Regions from separate parts of the Clostridium sp. LBM24168 genome, predicted to be linked through region 2. Evidence: riboswitches for the same ligand, from Rfam matches in the RefSeq annotation. Region 2 holds a riboswitch; the other holds the start of a gene.
What was found. A riboswitch is a leader RNA that binds a small molecule or an ion and turns the genes downstream of it on or off. The one in region 2 is predicted to bind S-adenosylmethionine.

Region 1 (11,553 bases), 1.4 Mb from region 2:
GCACAAAATCTTGCAGCAATCAAGGCTTTGGCTACAGAAGGTATTCAGAGGGGACATATGTCGCTTCATGCCAGAAATATTGCTTCTGTTGCAGGGGCAAAAGGTGAATTGCTAGAGAAGATTGTAAAAAAGATGGTAAGTGAAAAAAAAGTAAGGTTGGAGTATGCGCAGGAACTTGTGAAGAAATATTCTGGCTCAAAATAATATATGATAGCTATCTTGTATAAGTAAAAATATTTTTACTTATACAAGATAATATTATCAAAAACAATTTTATGGAGGTTAATTATGGAAAGCAAAATTTATGCGGATATATGGGGTGATACGGTAAATGTCAGACATCTTTTCTTTGCAATTATTATTGGAATAGCTATTAGCTTGCCATGTTTTATTCTTAGCTTGAGGATCATACATGCTAATTTTCCGGAGATAGCTTTGAAACTATGCAAAGCCTATGCCCTGTTGATTGGCATGCTATCTTCCCTGTTTAGTGCATTTATATCAGCTAGATTATTTAAACCAAAACGTATTCTGCAGGAAAAAAATTTTTCTGAAGAAGACAGAAATCTGGTGTTGGAAGAAATTGATGTGGACTTGGATAAAGAGAGAGAAGAATTAAAGACAGTAGAAAAAGGAATTGTAGAAGAGATGAAAAGTCTTAAATTGTATGAACTCTTTGCTGGAGAAAACAATGATAAATAAAGGAAGGGAGATGGTAGATTATGGATGCATTACTTTTGCATAATATATTATGGGGTATTGGAAGTGCCATTCTCGGCGGTGTGATTTTTTCATTTATAGGGCTTATATCTGGAACTGATGAAACCGCCACAGTAGCACCAATAACTTTGCTGATTATTTTACTTGGTTTTCCTCCTGTAGCCATATTCTCATTTTTTATCGGCGGAGCTGTTTCCAAACATATGACCCATGCAATTCCGACAGCTCTAATGGGTGTCCCGGGAGATACCATGGCTGTTCCACTTTTGGAATATGCAAATGTTCTAAGGCGATTGGGTGTTCCTCATATTGCTCTGCGAAAAATGATTTCCGGAGCAATTATCGGAGCAATCATTGCTCTTCCTATTTCAATTGGGTTTGCCACTTTGCTTGCTCCATTTTCGCACATAGTGGAAGTATGGGCACCTATTATTTTTACAGTTGCAGCAATTATAATTGCATATACATCTAAAGGCAAGTGGGCCAGTGTATTTGTATTGATACCCTTTGCTGTATTTCTTCAAGGTGTAATCAAATTAGCCAGTGCTGGACATCAGAGCATTTCCATAGGGATATTTCTTGGTATTGCTATTGGTCCGATGTTTGCTGACATAATTACTCTTTTATCCCCGGTGACTCATGATTCCATTCTTAGGAGTTCACCAAAAGAATTTTGGCTGGCTCCAGAATTAAAGACATGGAAGGGTTATTTTCCCAATCCATTAAAAATGCTTACACGTGGACAAACTAAATATACTTTGATAGGTGCAGGTATATCCGCGCTTACTTTTACATTCAGTCCTGTAGGAATGACGGTAATGATCGGAGAAATAGTTGCATCCAAAGTAAAAAGTTTATATCAGCGGCTTACAACTTGTCTGAGTGTGATGAATGCCGTAACTGAAGCAACTTATATAGCTGAGACATTAATACCTTTGGTTGCCTTTGGAATACCACTCAGTCCTGTAGGGCTTGGACCGGCAGGACCTTTGTTCAATGCTCCTCCTGTATTTTCCAGTCAGCCTGTTCACAATCTGCATAATATGATGACATCGGGACAGTTTGCATTATATGGATTAATGGGCATTATAATAGCTTATATCATAGCCTATCCATTATCTATGAATTATGCCAGAAAAGCCAGTGCATGGGTTTTAAAATATGTTAGCCAGGAAGCTATAATCTGTATGTTCGTTGGATTGATAACAGTTTTATCTTTCTATGAAGCTGGTTTTATTGGAATTGGGATTTCATTGACAATTGGTATTTTTGGTGGTATATTAAATAGATTTTTTGGTGTCCATACTGGAGTACAGTATATGACTTTTTATGCATCCAGCTGGATAGTACTCAAACTCTTTGGAATTTAATTTTATTTGGGGAGGTTTTTATAGATGAGAAAGATACGAATAGGGTCGGGGGCGGGTTTTTCAGGAGATAGAATAGAACCTGCCGTGGAGATTATGAAAAAAGGGAATTTGGATTATATTATATTTGAGTGTTTGGCAGAAAGAACTATAGCCATTGGACAGCATCAAAAACTAATAAATAGAAATAAAGGTTATAACGAATTACTTGAATATCGTATGAAAAAGATATTGCCTTTGTGCAAGAAAAATAGAATAAAGGTAGTAACCAATATGGGGGCTGCAAATCCTGTAGCTGCAATTAAGGCAGTTAAAAGAACTGCTCTGGAAATGGGAATAAAGGATCTGAAGATAGCGGCCGTATTGGGAGATGATATTTTAGAACATATAGATGAATATATGAATTTTGAGATACTTGAAACAGGTAAAAAGCTGAACTCCATAAAATCAAATATAATATCTGCAAATGCCTATATAGGAGTACAGGGCATAATAGAAGCTCTGGAAAATGGTGCTGATATTATAGTAACTGGAAGAGTCGCCGATCCATCTTTGACCCTGGCACCTTTGATATTTGAATTCGGATGGGATGAAAACGATTATGAACTATTGGGGAAGGGTACTTTGGCTGGACATCTGCTGGAATGTGCGGGACAGGTAACTGGAGGGTATTTTGCAGATCCTGGATATAAAGATGTAACCGATCTTTGGAATTTAGGGTTTCCTGTAGCAGAAATAACTGAAAATGGAGATATAACTGTAACGAAGCTTGAGGATGCAGGCGGAATAGTTGATGAACGTACTTGCAAAGAACAGGCGATATATGAGATCCATGATCCGGCAAATTATTTTACACCTGATGTTACAGCAGATTTTTCACAAATAACTATTGACAAAATTGGCATGAATAAAGTGTTGATAAAGGGGGCATTTGGAAAAGAAAAAAATGGTTTATTTAAAGTGAGTATAGGTTATAAGGATTGTTATATAGGTGAGGGGGAAATAAGTTATGGTGGGTCAGGTGCATATAAAAGGGCAGATCTGGCGGGAAAAATAATTAGAAAAAGATTGGAATATATAAATTTGCCTATAGAGGAACTGAAAGTGGATATTATAGGAGTCAATTCCCTGTATGGAAATTACTTAGGCCAAAAAATAAATACAGGAGATGACTTTAAGGAGGTAAGACTTAGAGTTGCTGCAAGGGTTTTAAATAAAAAAGATGCGAAAACAATAGGGAATGAAGTTGAAGCGCTTTATACCAATGGTCCAGCAGGCGGGGGAGGGGTGAGAAAATATGTTGATGAAGTAGTATCAATTGCATCAATCTTTGTATCACATAAAGATATAAAAATAAAAGTTGTTTATGAGAAGGTGTAGAAATGAAATTGAGGAGTATTGCACACTCAAGAACGGGAGATAAAGGGAATATATCAAATATATCACTTATAGTGTATAAATATGAGGATTACAAATTAATTGAAGAGAAGGTAACTGCAGAAAAAGTCAAAGTATGGTTTAAAGACATAGTGAATGGGGAAGTAGAAAGATATGAACTCCCTAAAATAGGTGCCTTAAATTTTGTCATGCATGATGCATTGGGTGGAGGAGTGACAAGATCCTTGTCACTGGATAGGCATGGGAAAAGTCTAAGCTCGGTTTTACTGGACATGGATATATAAAGAAATGGGTATGGGTTTGTTCTCCTATACTCATTCCCTAGTTACTCCTTACTTATTTTATTTCCATCGCTTTTTAGGACAATATCTCCATCCACATCTGTTCTATATATTTGTATTTTCTTCTTTTTGAGCCTGTTTACTATTTTCTTGGTGGGATGACCGTATTTATTGTTCTTGCCGCAGCTTATCACAGCTGTTGTTGGATTTACCCTGTCGAGAAATTTCTGCGAGGTAGAGCTTGAACTGCCATGATGTCCCACTTTTAACACATCAGCTGAGAGGTCATAATTTTTATCTATCATTTCCTGCTCGCTTTCTTTTTCGGCATCCCCTGTAAACAGAAATCTTGTGTTGCCATAGGTTATTTTTAATACCACCGAATAGTTATTGGTGTCGAGGTAACTACTGCTGTTTGGAGCCAGTATTTCAGCTGAAACATTATCACCCATTTCCAATTTTGAACCGGGTGCCGGTAAGTCTATTTTCATATTTTTGTCTTTTAATGCCTGTATCATATGTTCAAAGGTTCTTGTGTTTGCAACTTTTTTAGGGGCAATAAATGTATCAATGTCATATTTTTTTATTAGGTCACTCATCCCACCTATATGATCTTCATCAGGGTGGGTTGCTATTACATAATCAAACTTTTTTATATTTTGTTTGTCTAAATATGACATAAATTTATCCCTGCTGCTGTTTGGGCCAGCGTCTATTAAAAGATTTTTACCATTTACTTGTATCAATTCACTGTCACCCTGTCCCACATCTATGTAGCTCACTTTAAGACCATCATAGGATGAATTTTCAACAGTTGTATTTGTACACCCGAGCAGCGAGAGTGAAAATATTAATATTAGTGAAAGCAAAATGCTATATTTTTGTATGGATTTCAACTGTTATCACCACCTATTTATGTTGATTTATATATTGTGAATTTAGGAGAGCCTCTGATATTTTTCCCTTTATGGTTTCAGTAAGCTTGTCTTTTTGTTCTTTTGATAAATCCTTTGTATAAATTGGATCACATATGAAAAAATTTACATCACCGGCTTTTAAATTTCCATGAGGATTGCCTTCTCTTAATTTATAACTGCCATCTATAGCTATGGGAACAATTGGAACCATGGATTTTAATGCAAGTTTAAGACTTCCTTTTTTAAATTCGCCCATTTTTGGACCACGGCTTCTGGTACCCTCTGGAAATATTACCATGCTGTGGCCTCCTTTTAAAATATTAATTCCTTCATTTATGGATTTTATTGATTCTCTTATATTGCTTCTATCCATAAAAACACATTTAATTTGTTCCATCCAATAGCTTATTATTCCAACCTTTTTTATTTCCTTTTTTGCAATGAAGCCAACTGACCTGTCTATGGATGAAATCATTATGGGGATATCTAAAAATCCCTGATGATTTGATACAAAAAGACAGGCTTCTTTGGGGATTTTTTCAATCCCATTTACATTAACTTTTATGCCCATGATTTTTAGAATAAAATCGGCCCAGCGTTTTACAGAACTATATGTATATGACTGAACTTCTTCTTCGGTACCAATTTTTTTAAGCCTTTCTAATTTTGTTTTTTTAAGTAGAGAATACAGCATATATAGTACAAGAAGAAAATAGAGTAAAATGCTTTTTAACATAATAATTGTGCCTCCTGTGATCATTTTTATTGACCATCCTATTATATCACATATGCATGTTAATTATATAAAATAATTATGCAGAAAAGTCCAATATAGCTTAATGTAATCCTTTAGATGATGTAAATGAAAGTTTGAATAAAAAAAAGTCATAAATAAGAAAATTTTTATTTGCTTATAATTATTAAAGATGGTACAATATAAACATATTATTCTAAATGAACCTTAGTATATACTGAATTATACAATGGTTAGACGAAATGGATATAATATATTTATACATAGCTGGGAAAAAGATAAATTAATAAATTGAAATGTTAGGCATGATTTAATTCAAAAATATCTTATTTTCTATAGTGCCAATATGAAAGGGAGATGGTTTTTAATGTATAATTATAAGTTGGAGAATGTAGAAGAACCTAACTTATATAAAAATATATTTCCATATGATGAAATTCCTAAAATAGTTTTTAATGGTGTACAACTTCCTATGAATATACCGGATAATATCTGCATTACCGATACAACATTCAGGGATGGACAGCAATCTATGGAGCCATTTACTTTAGAGGAAATAGTTAATATATATGATTACCTTCATGAATTGGATAATAACTCCGGAATAATAAGGCAAAGTGAATTTTTCTTATACAGTGAAAAGGACAGAAAAGCTGTAGAGGTCTGTATGGAAAGAGGATATGAGTTCCCTGAAATAACTTCATGGATAAGGGCCAACAAGGAGGACTTCAAACTTGTAAAGGATATGGGTATAAAGGAAACGGGAATGCTTATGTCCTGCTCCGATTATCATATATTTAAAAAGTTGAGAAAGACAAGAGAAGAAACTGTAAATATGTATCTTTCCGTTGTGGAAGAAGCATTGAATAATGGAATAAGACCAAGATGCCATCTGGAAGATATAACAAGAGCGGATTTTTATGGATTTGTAGTCCCTCTGGTAAATAAATTGATGGATATGTCATGTGAGTCGGGAATTCCTATAAAAATAAGATTATGTGATACCCTTGGGGTTGGGGTTTCATATGGGCAGACGGATGTGCCAAGAAGTGTACAGGGACTTGTGCATGGACTTAGAACTATATGCAATGTTCCAGAGGAGTGTATGGAATGGCATGGACACAATGATTTTTATTCTGCAGTGGACAATTCAACTACTGCATGGCTTTATGGAGCTTCATCTGTAAATAGCACCCTTTTTGGAATTGGCGAAAGGACAGGAAATTGTCCTCTTGAAGCAATGGTGTTTCAATATGCACAAATTAAGGGCAATACCAAGAATATGAAGCTTGAGGTTATAACTGAAATAGCAAATTATTTTAAAAATCAACTTGGATATGATATTCCACCTAAGACACCTTTTGTTGGAAGTCAGTTCAATGTTACAAAAGCCGGCATACATGCAGATGGAATGCTCAAGGATAAAGAGATTTATAATTCATTTGATACGAACAAGATACTTGCAAGACCAGTTGTAATCGAGATAAACCAGTATTCAGGACTTGCTGGTATTGCAGCATGGATCAATACCTATTATAGATTAAAGGATGAAGATAAAGTAGACAAAAGGGACAATAGAGTTGTAGAAATAAAGAAATGGGTAGATGATCAGTACAAGATGGGAAGAACAAATATAATAAGAAATAGTGAAATGGAGCTTCTTGTAAAAAAATTAATGCCTGAAATACTTGAAAAAGGGGAAGAAAGAGCATGTTGACTAAAATAAATTATTTGGAGGCATTGAAATGAGGCATAAGGTTACCCTTATCAAAGGGGATGGAATAGGACCGGAAGTTTGTATGGCAGCCAGGAAGGTTGTAGATAAAAGTGGAGCAGATATTGATTGGGAGATCTTTGAAGCAGGGGCTGCTCTACTTGAAGAGTATGGTACACCTATACCGGCACATATAATAGAAAGTATAAGAAAGAATGGAGTAGCCCTTAAAGGTCCGGTCACCACGCCTGTTGGAAAAGGGTTTAAAAGTGTAAATGTTACTTTGAGGAAAGAGTTAAATTTATATGCGAATATAAGACCTATAAAAACCTATGCTGGAGTAAAATCCAGATATGAAAATGTAGATATGGTTATTTTTAGAGAAAATACCGAGGATTTATATGCAGGCATAGAGCATATGATAAACAGTGAAATAGCTGAGAGCATCAAGATAATATCAAAAGGTGCCAGTAGAAAGATAGTGAAAGCTGCTTTTGATTATGCAGTTAAGAATGGAAGGAAAAAGGTTACGGCAGTTCATAAAGCAAATATAATGAAACTTTCAGATGGACTTTTCTTGAAAACTGCACAGGAAGTAGCAGAAGAATATGATAATATTGAATTTGAAAGTGTGATAGTAGATGCTATGAGCATGAAGCTTGTGTTAAATCCTGAAAATTATGATGTTCTGGTTATGCCTAATTTATACGGAGATATCTTATCTGATATGGCATCGGGGCTTATAGGGGGACTTGGGCTGGTTCCCGGAGCGAATATAGGTGAGGATGCGGCAGTATTTGAAGCTGCACATGGATCTGCACCTGATATTGCAGGAAAAAATAAAGCTAATCCTACTGCTATAATACTTTCATCAATCATGATGCTTAGATATCTGGGAGAAGATGCTCCTGCAGATAGGATAGAGAATGCAGTTGAAAGCGTGTTAAAAGAAGGAAAGTACTTGACCTGTGATCTGGGTGGGAATTCTACTACTGATGAATTTACAGATGCAATAGTTTCAAAATTAGACCTCAATTGAATACAAATAAAAAACTGCAGATTTCTGTTGCCAGTAATTCTGCAGTTTTCTACAATTAAATTAGAGTCTGGTTAAGTCATAAGGTGTTTCCTGATATACGTAGTAGTTAAGCCAGTTCAAAAATAATAAATTAGCATGTCCCTTCCATCTGGAAAGAGGGGCTTTTTTTATGTCATCATCAGGGAAATAATTTTTAGGTATTTCTATAGGAAGATTACTTGCCTTGTCCCTTTCATATTCGGCTTTTAATGTAAGGGTATCATATTCAGAATGACCGGTAACGAATATATCGCGGCCTCCTTTTGTAGCCACTATATAGACTCCTGCTTCTTCTGATTCTGATAGTAGTTCAAGTTCAGGAACCTTTTCAATGTCCTCTCTTTTTATGGTGGTATGTCTTGAGTGTGGTGCATAAAATAAATCATCAAAACCCCTTAATAATTTTACATTTCTTTTATTCAGTGTATGTGGAAATACACCGAACATCTTCTTGTCCAATAGATATTTTGGAATGCCAAAATGATGGTAAAGGCCGGCCTGTGCTCCCCAGCATATGTGGAATGTGGAATATACATTTTTTAAAGACCAGTCCATTATTTCAGTAAGCTCATCCCAATAATCCACATCTTCAAATTTTAGTTTTTCAACAGGTGCTCCTGTTATTATCATACCGTCAAATTTTTTATCCCGTATTTCATCAAAGGTTTCGTAATACTTAAAAAGGTATTCTTCAGAAGTATTTTTTGTCATGTGGGATTGTGGGTATATCAAGGTTATATTCACTTGAAGCGGAGAATTACTAAGAAGTCTGAGCAGCTGTGTTTCAGTGACGGTTTTAACTGGCATCAGATTCAATATGACTATATTAAGAGGTCGTATATCCTGTCTGGTTGCACGTTTTTCGTTCATCACGAATATATTTTCGGCTTTTAATATTTTGGAAGCTGGAAGACCATTAGGTATATTTATTGGCATATGACTCATCCTTTACAAATAATTGATTATGAATAATAAAAAGCCATTTTTCTATATAAGAAAAATGGCTTGCGATATCGAACTATTTTTCTTATCTTTCAGAAAAAAATTCTGTAGGAATTAACACCATACATTCAAATGAAAAATGCTGGTTGTCGGGCATCATTGGGCCTATCCCTCTGCCACTCTTGATAAGATTTTATTTGATTTTAATGAATATGATATACCAAAATTATGTGTCTGTCAAGATAATTGAATTTAAAATTTTTGTGTTGACAAGTACACTAAAAAGTATTAGCATTAAATAAACTGTAATTTAACAACTTAATATTGTTCTTATCAAGAGAGGTGGAGGGACTGGCCCTGAGAAACCCGACAACCAGCATGTAGCTCATGCAAGGTGTTAATTCCTACAGAATAGTGAAAATTCTGAGAGATAAGAAAAGAACGCTGTAATGAGATGATATGAATTTAGGCTGCTTTTCTTAAATAGGAGGCAGCTTTTTATTAACTAAATTTTTATGAGGAGAGAGCTTATGAGTATAATAAATATATTTAACAATAAGGAATTTATACTTTCTTTTGAGGCAATACCGCCAAAAAATAAAAATAATTTTAGCAGTTTTGAAAATAAAATCAATAATTTAAGTAAAATGAACCCGGATTTTATAAGCGTGACTTATGGAGCAGCAGGGAGAAGCAAAGATGGATCCATGGAGGCTGCTTTGTATATAAAAGATAAATACGATATAGAGGTACTGTCCCATCTCACCTGTATAAATTCTACAGAGGAGGAAATAGAGAAATATATATCTGAACTTACAAGAGGGGGAGTAAGTAATATACTTGCACTTAGGGGAGACATTGTGAGAAATGCTGATGCATTTATAAATACCAAGTATAGATATGCCAAGGAACTGGTGAAATATATCTCCAAAAAAGGCAACCTATGTATTGCAGCGGCAGCATATCCTGAGGGACATGCCGAGTCAAAGAATTTGGATGAAGATATTCTGCATCTTAAGGAAAAGGTGGATTGTGGAGTTGATTTTCTTATTACCCAGTTTTTTTTCGACAACAATTATTTTTATAGATTCAGGGAAAAAATGGATAAAATAGGACTGAATATACCTGTAGTGGCCGGTATAATGCCGGTTGTAAAGGCAAGGCAGATTAAAAATATGAGCTCACTTGGAGGTGCAAATTTATCTGAAAAACTTTTAAATATAATAGATAAATATGGTGAAAGTGATGAAGATTTTTTTAAGGCAGGAGTTGAATATAGTTTAAATCAGACATTGGATTTAATAAAAAACGGAATAAAAGGCATCCATCTGTATACTATGAATGATTTAACTGCTGTAAATTACATAGTAGAAAATTTATAGGGTGGATGAAAAGGGGTGAGCTATATGACTTTTGAGGATCTAATTGAAAGATTCAAAGATAGATTCATATTTTTTGACGGAGCTATGGGTACCATGCTCCAGAAAAGCGGACTTAAAGCAGGAGAACTTCCTGAAATATTGAACATAACAAATGGAAATACGATCAAGAAAATACATGAGACTTATTTGGATTCCGGTGCAGATATTATAATAACAAATACTTTTGGGGCAAATGAACTAAAATACAGCAGTTCTGAATATTCTTCGGATGAAGTAATCGAGGCTGGAGTTAGAATTGCAAAAGCTGCAGTCAGGGGAAGAAAGGATAAATTTGTGGCACTGGACCTAGGGCCTATAGGTCAGGTTATGGAACCTACGGGAAGTCTCAGCTTTGAAACTGCATATAAGCTTTTCAAGAAACAGATAGTTATAGGTGAAAGAGAAGGAGCCGACCTGATACTGATTGAGACTATGATGGATATATATGAGACCAAGGCTGCCATACTTGCAGCCAAGGAAAACAGCTCTCTTCCGGTTTTTTGCACCATGACTTTTCAGGAAAATGGGAGAACTCTTATGGGTACGGATCCCAAGACCATGGTCTTCGTTCTTGAAGGTCTGGGGGTTGATGTACTTGGAGTTAATTGTTCACTCGGACCCAGGGATCTTCAGAAAATAGTTGATGAAATTTTACTGTATTCCTCTATTCCGGTTATGGTCCAACCAAATGCAGGACTTCCAAAATATGACGGAAATGAAACCTATTATGATGTAGAGGCATCTGAATTTTCAGAGCAAATGAGAATTATGGCAGAAAAAGGAGTAAGAATACTTGGAGGATGCTGCGGCACGAATTCTGAATTTATCAAAGCTACTATAAAATCGGTAAGTGATCTTAAACCTTTGAATTTGGAGAAAAGGAAATATACTGCAGTGACTTCGGGAAATGAAACTGTGATAATAGGTGATAGAACAAAGATTATAGGGGAAAGAATAAATC
Region 2 (11,553 bases):
GCATTATAATAAAAAGTAGATTTGGAGTGACAATATGAAAAAAAGTAGTTTAAAATATAAAAATTATATACAAATTTTAAAGGAAGAACTTATACCAGCCACAGGATGCACTGAACCAATTGCAATTGCATATGCTGCGGCAAAGGCAAGAGAAGTATTAGAATATATACCTGAAAAAGTTATTGTAGAGGTTAGCGGAAATATTATCAAAAATGTTAAAAGTGTTATAGTTCCCAATACAAATCAATTAAAGGGCATAGAAGCTGCAACAGCAGCAGGAATTATAGCAGGAAATTCCTAAAAAAAACTAGAAGTTATTTCAGAGGTAACAAAAACAGAAAAACAAAAAATTAAAGATTATATGAATACACATTCAATTGAAGTTAAACCTGCAGAAACAGAATTTATATTTGACATAGGAATGCATTTATTTTATAAAAATTCATTTGTAAAAATAAGAATCGTAAATTACCATACAAATATTATTTATATTGAGAAAAATGGTAATTTACTCTATCACAAAAAAATAGAAGTGTCAAAGGATGATGGTCTCAGTGACAAGAAATTATTGAATGTAAAGGACATTATTGATTTTGCAAATTCCGTAGATATAAAGGATATAGAAGATATTATACATAGACAAATTGATTATAATTCAAAAATTTCAGAAGAAGGATTAAAAAATAATTATGGTGCTAATATAGGAAGTGTTTTACTTTCTACATATGGTTCTGATATTAAAATAAAAGCTAAGGCCAAAGCAGCTGCAGGTTCAGATGCCAGAATGAATGGGTGCGAATTACCTGTTATTATTATTTCTGGAAGCGGAAATCAGGGGATAGCAGCTTCACTCCCTGTTATTGAATACGCTAATGAGTTGAAAGTATCAAAAGAAAAACTCTATAGAGCTTTAATTGTTTCAGATTTAGTCACAATACACCAGAAAACTGGCATCGGGAGACTTTCTGCATATTGCGGTGCTATCAGTGCAGGCACAGGAAGTGGCGCTGGCATTGCTTATCTTTATGATGGAGGTTACAAAGAAATTTCCCATACAATTGTCAATGCACTATATATAGTTTCTGGAATTGTCTGCGATGGAGCTAAAGCATCTTGTGCAGCTAAAATTGCAGCAGGAGTAGATGCAGGAATATTGGGGTATTATATGTACAAAAATGGACAACAGTTCAGAGATGGTGATGGGATTGTAAAAAAAGGAGTCGAAGCCACTATACGCAATGTAGGAAAACTCGCAAAGGAGGGAATGAAGGAAACTGACAAGGAAATCATTAAAATTATGACTGAATAATATAACCCTTGATATTTTGAAATGATATGTTTCTACCCTGTAAAGATCTATTTCTAATTATATTTTTAGCACATTAAAGTGTAGAAATTTACAGAGTAGTGATTATCATACCAATCTTACTTTTTCATTTTTCTCCACCTGTACTACTCTTCCATCCTGGATAACTAGGGTTATTGAACCATATTTTATTATTTTTAACATACACAATATCATATTTAAGTTTTCTTTTGAAATACTCTTTGAAATATTATTGCTTATTATTTCTTTATTCATCAGAATACCTCCCTATTTATATAACAAACTCAATAGATATTTTATTTCATATAAAATTTACAGAAAAACTATAACTTATTTCCAAGGGATCTCTCAATTACCAAAGCTGCAGCCCCTATGGAAACAGCATTACTCTTAAAATATCCTTCTCTCTTAAAAGCAACCTTTCCATTAACATATTTAATACAGGTATTATAAAATAGATCCAGCTTTGCCAAATATCCATCCAGTATAATGCATTCCAGATTCAATAAATTTGCATATAAATCCACATTTGATCCAAATGCTTCAGCAGCATTTACAATTGTCTTTTCAGATATATTCTTAAAATTAACGCAATTGCTATTTTTATAAATAACCTGTTCAAAGATATACTCATTATTACCTGCTGTTCTTAAAATTTTCCCTCCTAAAATTGTACCTTCTCTTATTCTTGATCCACAATCAAAATAAGCCAAATTATTAAACATCTTGCCGGACCCATACAAATATTCTGCAACAACAACTGAATTTGCCCTGTTTTCACTAATTATATTACATTCAAGTTTTTCCTCCAGCATCTCTTTTGCAGGTACATCAAACCATGCCATTGTATCAACCGTGAGTCCTACTCCAACAAGTTCAATAAAATCAAGCCTTAGCTCAATATATATATGATTTATTTCATTTTGAATTTTTTTTACCATCTCATCAGGTAAAATGCCGGATTCAATATAAAAAATTTTTTTATAAATAATCTCCATTCTCAAATTCACCATAGAAATTTGTATATAGGTTTCAGATATATCTATACATATAATATAGAATCTACATATGTTTATATCATACAATACAGGACGCCTACCTCCGGTAGATTCTCCTATACATTTTTCAACTATAACACCTTTTTTTTCAAGAGGATTCATAATACGATTCAATGTAGTTAATTTCATTCTTGTCTCAAGCAAAATTCTATTTTTACTCATAGCTCCATTTTTCTGAAGTAAATTAAATATTTCTTTTTCATCTGATTTCAAATCTTGAAATAACTTGTAATTATCTATCATAGCAATCATACCTTTTATTCTATTGTATTTTAATCATAGTAAAAAAGATCAAGCTTTAATAAATACAGGAAATAATTACTTCCCGATATCAAAACTTGACCTCTAGTTTTTCTAGTCAATCAAATTAGAATATTTATCACTATTTAGTTATAAAAAATATCAAATTTACTCTTTGTTTGAAATTTTGCTTTTTCATAAGCTGTTCTATAGAGCTGAATCATAGCATCAATTTCACTAGAACTTAACTTATCATAAAATACTCTTGGGCAAATAGCAAAAGCCTCTCTTTCATTTTGTTGTGAAAAGTTGTTATTGATTATATTAAAAAATCTATTCTCTATATCATTCATAAAAATTCCTCCATTTATCATTTTGTTCAAAAAATCTGCTATACTATCATAAAAAATATGATAAAAAAGCTATTTTTCTATAATAAGAAAAATAGCTTTTATTAACATTCATCTGTTGCAAAGCAACTAAATTTCTTATCTCTCAGAATACCACCTTCACTCTGTAGGAATTGACACCGATACATATAAATGCCGGTTGTCGGGCTTCAAAGGGCCAGTCCCTCCACCGCTCTTGATAAGAGTATATTAACTTGTACATATATTATCAATATATTGTATATACTATATCATTATATACTTAACGATGTCAATACTAAAAATTAAAAAATATAGATAAATTATTAGGCCATAATAATTTGTTCCATTTATCGGTGAATCGTTTATTTATAATAAAAAAGGATTTAAAATATTATTATACCAGTCTGACTTTTTCATTCTTCTCTATTTGTACAACTTTTCCATCCTGAATAACCAAAGTTATAGAACCATACTTTATCGTCTCCAGCATATATAGTAGTTTGTCTAAATTTTCCTGTGAGATACTACTATTATTACGCAGGTCCTTTTTATTCACCGTTATCACTCCCTCTATAAATATCATTTAAAAAACCTTCTTGCAAGATGAATGCAAGAAGGTTTGAAATCTCTTCCATTTCTCATCTTTCAGGTTTTACCTGCTGGAATTAGCACCGTTAAATATAATCATATATTCAGGTTGCCGGGCATCATCGGGCCAGTCCCTCTACCTCTCTAGATAAGAATAATTATATAAAATTTTTTAAAAAATAAAAAAATCCTCGTCTCTATACCATACAGAGACGAAGCTCAAACTCCGCGGTTCCACTCTTTTTAGACCATAAGTCCCACTTTTATTCAGGTACTTAATTATACCTCATTGCTGTAACGGGCAAATCCGATGTAGTCTACTGTAATTTCAATACACAACTCAAAAGGGCACTTCATTTAAGATAGATTTAGAAATCTTACAGCATCAAATTTCCTCTCTTGAAACCCATACTTAAACTACTTTCCTTTTTCAATGTTTTTAATTAATTCTTAAATATAATATTAAAAATTATATTTATTATTATACATGTAAATATAATTTTGTCAATATTTTTTTAATCCATTTAAAGAAACCTAGCAATAGGCCCTAGAGGGTTGATTATATCCTTAATTTTCTCATACGGAATTTCTATTTTAAACAATCCATAAACATAAGGTGTGTATTCATATATCTGATAGTAAATAACAAGACTGTCTGGAGTTAAATAATATTGCTGATCCTGCGTAATACCATTATAATCATTAATTAAAGTTATATTATTGTCTTTTATATACTGATATGCTATCTCATTTAGAAATGCTACATAATCTATATTTGTATTAAACAATTCATTGAAACTGTATATCTGCCCTGTTCTTTCATCAACAGTTACAGATGAATACTTTGTAAACCCGTGTGCAGCTCTGTTTACATAAGTATACATTGCAAATAATATACTCAATATATTTTTTTGATTTAAAGTTACTTCATAAGTTCCAAGCACCTGATTAAAATCTGTAACCCCATCTACAAGCACCTGACTTTTAAAAAGTTTACCAACTTCATCTATAATTGCATCATTAATTTTTGATATGTTTTCTTCACTATTGATATTGTCTATAATCGGATATGATATACTGAACTTATCAGGCATCAGCTTTTGTTCTTCTAAATTTACAGATTCATTTTTTTCATCTTTTCTACTATATATTGAACAAAGATCCTCATTGTCAAATAAACTCGCTAAATTATCTGGATAACTAAAATAAAGCATTCCCTTTATTCTCCCTATAAACTCATTTTATATAATTATATTATTATATTCATTCACTTAAGGTGCATAGTTTTATGAAATACATAAGAAAGCATTTAAAGAAATTTTTGTAAAAATTTCTTCCTTTTATGTCTGTTTTTTTCCTTTTCATGCATAATCTATTTACATAAACATCTCTTTATTTTATAGTGTATGTAAATTGAGTTAGGTGATTGATATGGTAAAAGCTCTAGCAGATAAGATTACATTATATATAAAAGAAAACAGTTACATAAAAGATACTGACAATATAGAAAAAATAAATTACTCAGTACAAGTACTGGTAAATGAGACCTTTAAGTTGATAGTATTGTTTATATTATTTACAATATTAGGAAAATTAAATTATTTTTTATTTTCCTTTATGATTCTATTTTCCACAAGGACTTTTTCAGGAGGATATCACAGCAGCTCGACACTGATGTGCTTATTTTGGACAACCGTATTTTTTCTTTTTACTTCAATAATTTGTCCCTTAATTCCTGTATTCAATATTGGAATTTATTATATCCTGGCTTTAGTAAGCATAACCACATTTTTACTAAGAAGTCCTTGTGAAAACAAATCGAGACCAACAAAAAATAAAAAACGAATTATGTATTTTAAGATAATATCAACTTGTTCTACGATATTCTGGATGATTGTATTACTGTTTTTTATCTCAAATAAAAGTTATCTCAACTGTGGTTTCTTTACAATATTAATTCAACTGCCTCAGTTAGTATATTTGAAAAGAGAGGATGAATAAATATGAATAAACTAAATAAAAAATTTGTTGTTACAAAATTCGGATTTCTATTGGCTGCATTTGCAGTTCTTGTAAGTAATTCTTACTCACTTTTTCTTGCAGGAGAACCAAAAGCACCTAAAAGCCTTTTAAAGTAATATAATAAGGCAGATGAAATCATTTTCCAAAGATAGCTGAATCTTTCCTTCCTTAGACTCAACTATCTTTTTTGTATTGTAGAGACCGTATCCCCTTTTTTCACCTTGCTTTGTGGAGAAGCCCTTTCTAAATGCCTTTTTCAAATTGTCTTCATCTATATTTTCTATGGTATTCTTCAACTCAATTGCATTTTTATCATCATTCTTGTATATATTCAATATCACAGATTTATCATTGTTGTCCATAACTTCTTCAAAAGCATTGTTTAAAATATTTGTAAATATTTCGGAAAGTTCATAATCCTCCACCTTCCATCCATTCAGCTCATTTGAAACATTGTAGCTAAATTCAATTCCATGTATTTCGGCCTCGCAGGATTTGCTGTATATTATTGCCCTCAGTATCAAATTGTCTATATAAGCTATTTTTTCAATATCTTCCGTTGAATAATTTACAGATTTTATGTACTTCAATAAATTCTGCCTCAGTTCTTCTCCTTCTGAAACCTGTACCATCCCGCCTATAGCATTTAAATGATTTTTAAATTCATGCTGTTTGCGCCTTATCTCTTCAGTCATATTTTTGATTATAGGTATATATCTGCTGTTTACTTCCATTATTTTGTTTTTTTCATTTATTTTTACAATATAATAGGACAAAAATATATTCAATATAAATATAGCCACAAGTATACATACAAATATTATATAGTTATTCACAAGTAATTTTCTATCATATTCCCACAATACCTTATAGATTATTATATAAAGAGCAAGATTTATTATAATACAATTAACCACCATATAGTTTATTTTTCCTATAAATTTAAGCTTATCATCTGGTAGAAAATAACATATTATAACACAAAATATGCACAAGGTTATACTCATACTTAAATTAAACAAAAAAGTATCATCAGTAAAATGTAATATTTTTAATAGACACCCTATTAATAGTTCTATAATAATTATCAGTACTGTATTCATACAAAGTTCTACTGAAATTTTCAATATACTTTTTTTATAAAACACCGAAATAATAAATACCATAAACACATAATTAGCTACTATACTATAATAGGCACCCATAATATTATTAGCAATTATTACTACTAATGATATCGATACTATTATAATAAAATTCTTTACAACAATATTTAAATTTAATTTCTTTCTCAGGTTAAATTTAGACCATAAAATCATAAAAGCAACAGCTTCAAAAAAAGTACTTATAAATTCATGCAATGTTTCCATTGTATTTATCTCCCCTGTCTTCTGTAAAATAGTCAAATATCATGTTCATACATATATACCCACTTTTTTCATTACTTCATCTTTAAAATTATAACTCAAAAATGCCTTGTAGTTGCAGCAGTTAAAGCTGATTTCCCAGGACTTATTGGAAATCTTTTGTATGCTATTTATAAAGTTTATGTTCACTGCATAGGCTCTGTGGGTTTGAATTATATCTTTGCAATTTATCATAATGAGTACCTTTTTTAATGACATCTTTCTAAGCTTGTAATTTCTGCTTTTGGTATATATTGTCGTTAATCTGAGGTTTACTGCAATAAATATTATATCTTTTACCTTAATTCTCACACTTATATCTGTAGATAGATTAAAGGAAACATACTTGTCCACTTTTTTGTCCTCAATTCTCCCGTAACTTCCCGAAATAAGTAATTTAGTTATTTCAATTACTCTATCCTTGTCATAAGGTTTAACTATATAGTCATAACAATGTGTTTTCCTAAATGCCTCAAGCATATAATTTACATTGGAAGTCACAAAAATTATCCAGCTAAGTTTATATCTTTCTATACACCTTAATTCCAATGCAAGATCCATACCAGAAGAATTTTTCAAAGCAATATCTATATAGAAAAAGTCTATTGGCGTTTTTCTTGATATATCAAGTGCACTATACTTACTTGCAGCTTCCCATACCTTTATATTTTTACCGGATTCATATATCATCCTAACAAGATTCTCTCTTTCAACCTTTTCATCCTCTACAACCAATACATTTACCATAATGTCCCCCCCAACGTTAAGTAATAGACAAATTATGCTAAACAAACTTTTTCAAGTATTTATAACTTAATTCTACCTAATTAAACAGTAAATTTCAATTTATTATACTCATGGTAGCTATAAAAAAAGGAGCCATCATTAATAGACAGCTCCTCACTATATCAAGATCTGAATACAACTTCTTCTTTGGAAAACATAAATTTTGCCAGAAATACTGTTGCTATTACATATACAATATGCCAACCCAATACTGCTGCAATATGTCCAGTATTAAATATGCCTGCAATAGCCTCTTTCATAACTACAACTGCATTTACTATAGGTATATTGAAGAATATGAATCCTATACTCTTTGCATCCATCATAAATGGTATATATGTAAGTATCATTACAGGAATTATGAACCCCCCAAGATAGGTATTTGCCTCCTTCATGGAACGTGCAAATATACTTATGGATATTTCTATGGAACTTAGTGCTACTAACACAAACAAAGAAATTATACCAATAACGGCAAAGGCACCTGGTGATATGTTAATTCCACCACCACCTGAAAATATATATAGCATTGAGCCTATCATTGAAGCCAGCGTAACCACCAATGTAATAAGAGCAACTGACGAAATTGCCATGAGTTTTCCCCAAAATATAGACATCCTTCCTGTAGAGGTTGATAAAAGAGGTTCAAAAGTGCCCCTTTCCTTTTCCCCTGCTACAAGATCTGCCGCTATTCCAATAGTAGGACTTATCATAAATATAATCAATATTGTAGGAAGAATATTCAGTATCTGAACCCCCATTGAATTATTATCCTGTTTTCCCAGAGTTTCTTCTTTTATTTCAAATGGAGTTAATACTCCAGTGCTTATTCCCTTTGACTGCAATCTTCCATCAACTATTGACTTGCTATAGTTGTTAAAAATCTCCTTGATCATGGAAGACGCCATAGAAGATTTATTTGAGGTCTCATCATATATTATTTTTACATCAGTCTTATCTTCTAATGCAACTTTTGAATCAAAATCCTTTGGTATATCGACTATTAATGATATTTTACCTTTATTTAATTTTTCAGCATCATTCCCACTGTCATCTATCTTTATATTTTTTAAATTCTTTAACACTTTGTAAATTGAAGAATTTTTATCTCCTCTACAAGCAATGGTAATACTTTTCTGAACAGAGTCAACAGTGTTTCTCATAGTAAAATCTATTATCTTGAACATCGCAGGATACATTAAAATTGGTAAAAGTATAGTAAATATCAATGTTTTCCTGTCTCTGAATATATCTATAAGTTCTTTCTTTAAAATCACCCAGAAATTATTCATGGACTCCACCACCTATCAATTTTATAAATACCTCTTCAAGATCATCATTATTATATTTTTTCTTCAATTGATGAATAGTACCTTCTTCTACAAGCATTCCCTTATGTATTATTACAACTCTATCACAAAGTTTTTCAACCTCTGTCATTGAATGGGATGACAGTAGAATTATCTTATTTTCAGTCTTACACTTTAAAATAAATTCATGTATCACCCTTGCAGCAGAAACATCCAATCCCGTGCTTGGTTCATCAAACAGCATTACCTTCGGAGAGTGTATTATGGAACGTGCTATGGATACTTTTTGCTTCATACCTCTTGAAAACTTTCCTGCTTTCCTATCTATATAGTCTTTCATCTTGAGATCTCTTGTAAGTTCATCTATTCTCCTATTTATTTCTACTTCACTCATTCCATAGAGCCTGCCAAAATACTGCATATTTTCCCTGGCAGATAGTCTATCATATATTCCCACTTCTCCTCCAAATAGGATACCTATCTCTCCTCTAACCTTAGCTGAATCTTTAACTGTATCATACCCATTTACTCTTATAATTCCTTCACTGGGCTTCAACATTGTAGAAATCATTCTTAAAGTTGTAGTTTTTCCTGCACCATTTTCTCCAAGAAGTCCTACTATTTCTCCTTCATTTACATAAAAGGATAGTCTATCCACAGCTTTTACGTCTTTAAATATTTTACTAGCATCTTTTATTTCAAGCATTGTATAAGCCTCCTTATTTACATAACCTGTAATTTATTATACCATATAAAAGAGGATCTTCTAATTCATAGTTCATCTCAATTATTTAAATTTATTTATTGAAACAGCAGAGTAAAATTCACCCTGCTGTTTATAAAATATTCAAAATTAAATTTCTCCCGGAATTGTAAAATCCGGCTCCACGTGTATAATGACATATTCTATACCACATTCTTCATGCAGTTTCTCTTCTATTTTTTCGGTTATTTTGTGGCTCTCGGATACAGTCAATCTGGAATCTACTCCTATAATTATATCAAGCAATATATTATTGCCGTGTATTCTTGCTTTTATATTCTTAACATTATCTACTCCTTCTGTATTCTCTATTTTGTCAACTATATTATCCAGCTTCCTGCTATCAAAACCATCCGTTAAACTATGAGCGGATTCCTTAAATATTTCAATACCTGTCTTAACTATCAATATTCCAACTATTGCCGCTACTAAAGGATCTATCCATGAAAATCCAAATTGGGAAGCCACAATTCCAATAGCTGCACCAATACTGACCCAAGAATCTGAAAGATTGTCTTTTGCCGCAGCCATTAACGCAGAGCTTTTAATTTTAAGTGCTATATTTCTATTATATCTGTACACAAAATATATAATTATTGCACAAGCCGAAGCAACCGCAGACGCCATCATATCAGGAGCCTTCTCTCTGAAATATATGGTAGAATAAACTGCATTATATAAAACATCAATACCCACAGCTACCATTATAATCGATGCAACAAGAGATGATACTGTCTGTGCTCTCAAATGTCCATACGCATGATCTTCATCTGCAGGCTTCCTTGATATTTTCAACCCTACAAATATGGCAATTGATGCAATTATATCTGTAGAATTGTTAATTCCATCTGCCAGAAGTGCCTTTGAATTAAAAAAATATCCCATAGATAGTTTAAATGCAGATAAAAAAATATAAGCAATAATACTAAGACGGGCTCCTTTCTCTGCAATTTTAAGATTTTTATATTCTTCACTCATAATATATTGCTCCTTTAAGATAAGACATTGCATATAACATTTATATTATATGAATTTATTCAATATATATTATGTAAGAGTACGTCAATCCTAACTTGTAAATCATAATATGGAATTATAAATATTAAATTTATTGGAGGTGATTATTAATGGATAGTTCATCCTTTAAAAAAATATCAGGACACAAACTGAAGAAATTATTACTTGACAACAAATATAATTTTATCTTAATTGATGTTAGAACTCCCATAGAATATTCTAAAGGACATATTCCGGGAAGCAAAAATATTCCACTTCAAGAATTCGAAAATATTATTGAAAAGATGAATATAGACCACAATACAAATATTGTAGTATATTGCAAGAGTGGAATAAGAGCTTCCAACGCTTGCGATATACTAGACAAATTGGGATTTAAGAAAATTTATAATTTTGGTGGAATTTATAATTGGAAATATAAATTAGAAGTATAGTTTTTATATAAGCCGCATCCGCAATTTTTAGGATGCGGTATTGCTATTGTTCAAAAGCAAGTTTATTCTTCATTCTTATTCTTTTGCCTGTAACTTTTTCACTAAGTTTTCGATATTTTTTGCAGATATATACTTATCGTCCTTTTTAATTAAAACTTTATGATGACATTTTGGACATTTATGAAGACAATCTTTAGTTTTAAATTTGATTCCATTATCTTCTAGAGTTTT

Region 1: another riboswitch for S-adenosylmethionine. It lies ahead of metA (homoserine O-acetyltransferase MetA); the one in region 2 lies ahead of ACSVC9_RS07820 (hypothetical protein).

Annotation. Positions count from the first base shown of each region.
Region 1 is NZ_CP196861.1:213,709-225,261, forward strand. Features, by position in the region: gene ACSVC9_RS01020 (hydroxymethylglutaryl-CoA reductase, degradative) at 1-204, shown strand, start outside; gene ACSVC9_RS01025 (hypothetical protein) at 289-702, shown strand; gene ACSVC9_RS01030 (tripartite tricarboxylate transporter permease) at 723-2,090, shown strand; gene ACSVC9_RS01035 (acyclic terpene utilization AtuA family protein) at 2,115-3,467, shown strand; gene ACSVC9_RS01040 (AtuA-related protein) at 3,470-3,769, shown strand; gene ACSVC9_RS01045 (ComEC/Rec2 family competence protein) at 3,811-4,662, opposite strand; gene ACSVC9_RS01050 (lysophospholipid acyltransferase family protein) at 4,676-5,419, opposite strand; gene ACSVC9_RS01055 (2-isopropylmalate synthase) at 5,805-7,154, shown strand; gene ACSVC9_RS01060 (isocitrate dehydrogenase (NAD(+))) at 7,183-8,190, shown strand; gene metA (homoserine O-acetyltransferase MetA) at 8,251-9,165, opposite strand; SAM riboswitch class I at 9,254-9,363, opposite strand; SAM riboswitch class I at 9,499-9,608, shown strand; gene metF (methylenetetrahydrofolate reductase [NAD(P)H]) at 9,702-10,553, shown strand; gene ACSVC9_RS01075 (homocysteine S-methyltransferase family protein) at 10,578-11,553, shown strand, end outside.
Region 2 is NZ_CP196861.1:1,582,726-1,594,278, forward strand. Features, by position in the region: partial or broken gene ACSVC9_RS07805 (L-cysteine desulfidase family protein) at 35-1,309, shown strand; gene ACSVC9_RS07810 (DUF2292 domain-containing protein) at 1,415-1,582, opposite strand; gene ACSVC9_RS07815 (ROK family transcriptional regulator) at 1,651-2,628, opposite strand; gene ACSVC9_RS07820 (hypothetical protein) at 2,772-2,978, opposite strand; SAM riboswitch class I at 3,111-3,220, opposite strand; gene ACSVC9_RS07825 (YezD family protein) at 3,391-3,579, opposite strand; SAM riboswitch class I at 3,632-3,739, opposite strand; T-box leader at 3,790-4,027, opposite strand; gene ACSVC9_RS07830 (DUF3298 domain-containing protein) at 4,109-4,798, opposite strand; gene ACSVC9_RS07835 (accessory gene regulator B family protein) at 5,016-5,585, shown strand; gene ACSVC9_RS07840 (AgrD family cyclic lactone autoinducer peptide) at 5,588-5,722, shown strand; gene ACSVC9_RS07845 (sensor histidine kinase) at 5,714-6,976, opposite strand; gene ACSVC9_RS07850 (LytR/AlgR family response regulator transcription factor) at 7,022-7,759, opposite strand; gene ACSVC9_RS07855 (ABC transporter permease subunit) at 7,921-9,090, opposite strand; gene ACSVC9_RS07860 (ABC transporter ATP-binding protein) at 9,083-9,814, opposite strand; gene ACSVC9_RS07865 (cation diffusion facilitator family transporter) at 9,962-10,849, opposite strand; gene ACSVC9_RS07870 (rhodanese-like domain-containing protein) at 10,999-11,322, shown strand; gene ACSVC9_RS07875 (hypothetical protein) at 11,398-11,553, opposite strand, start outside.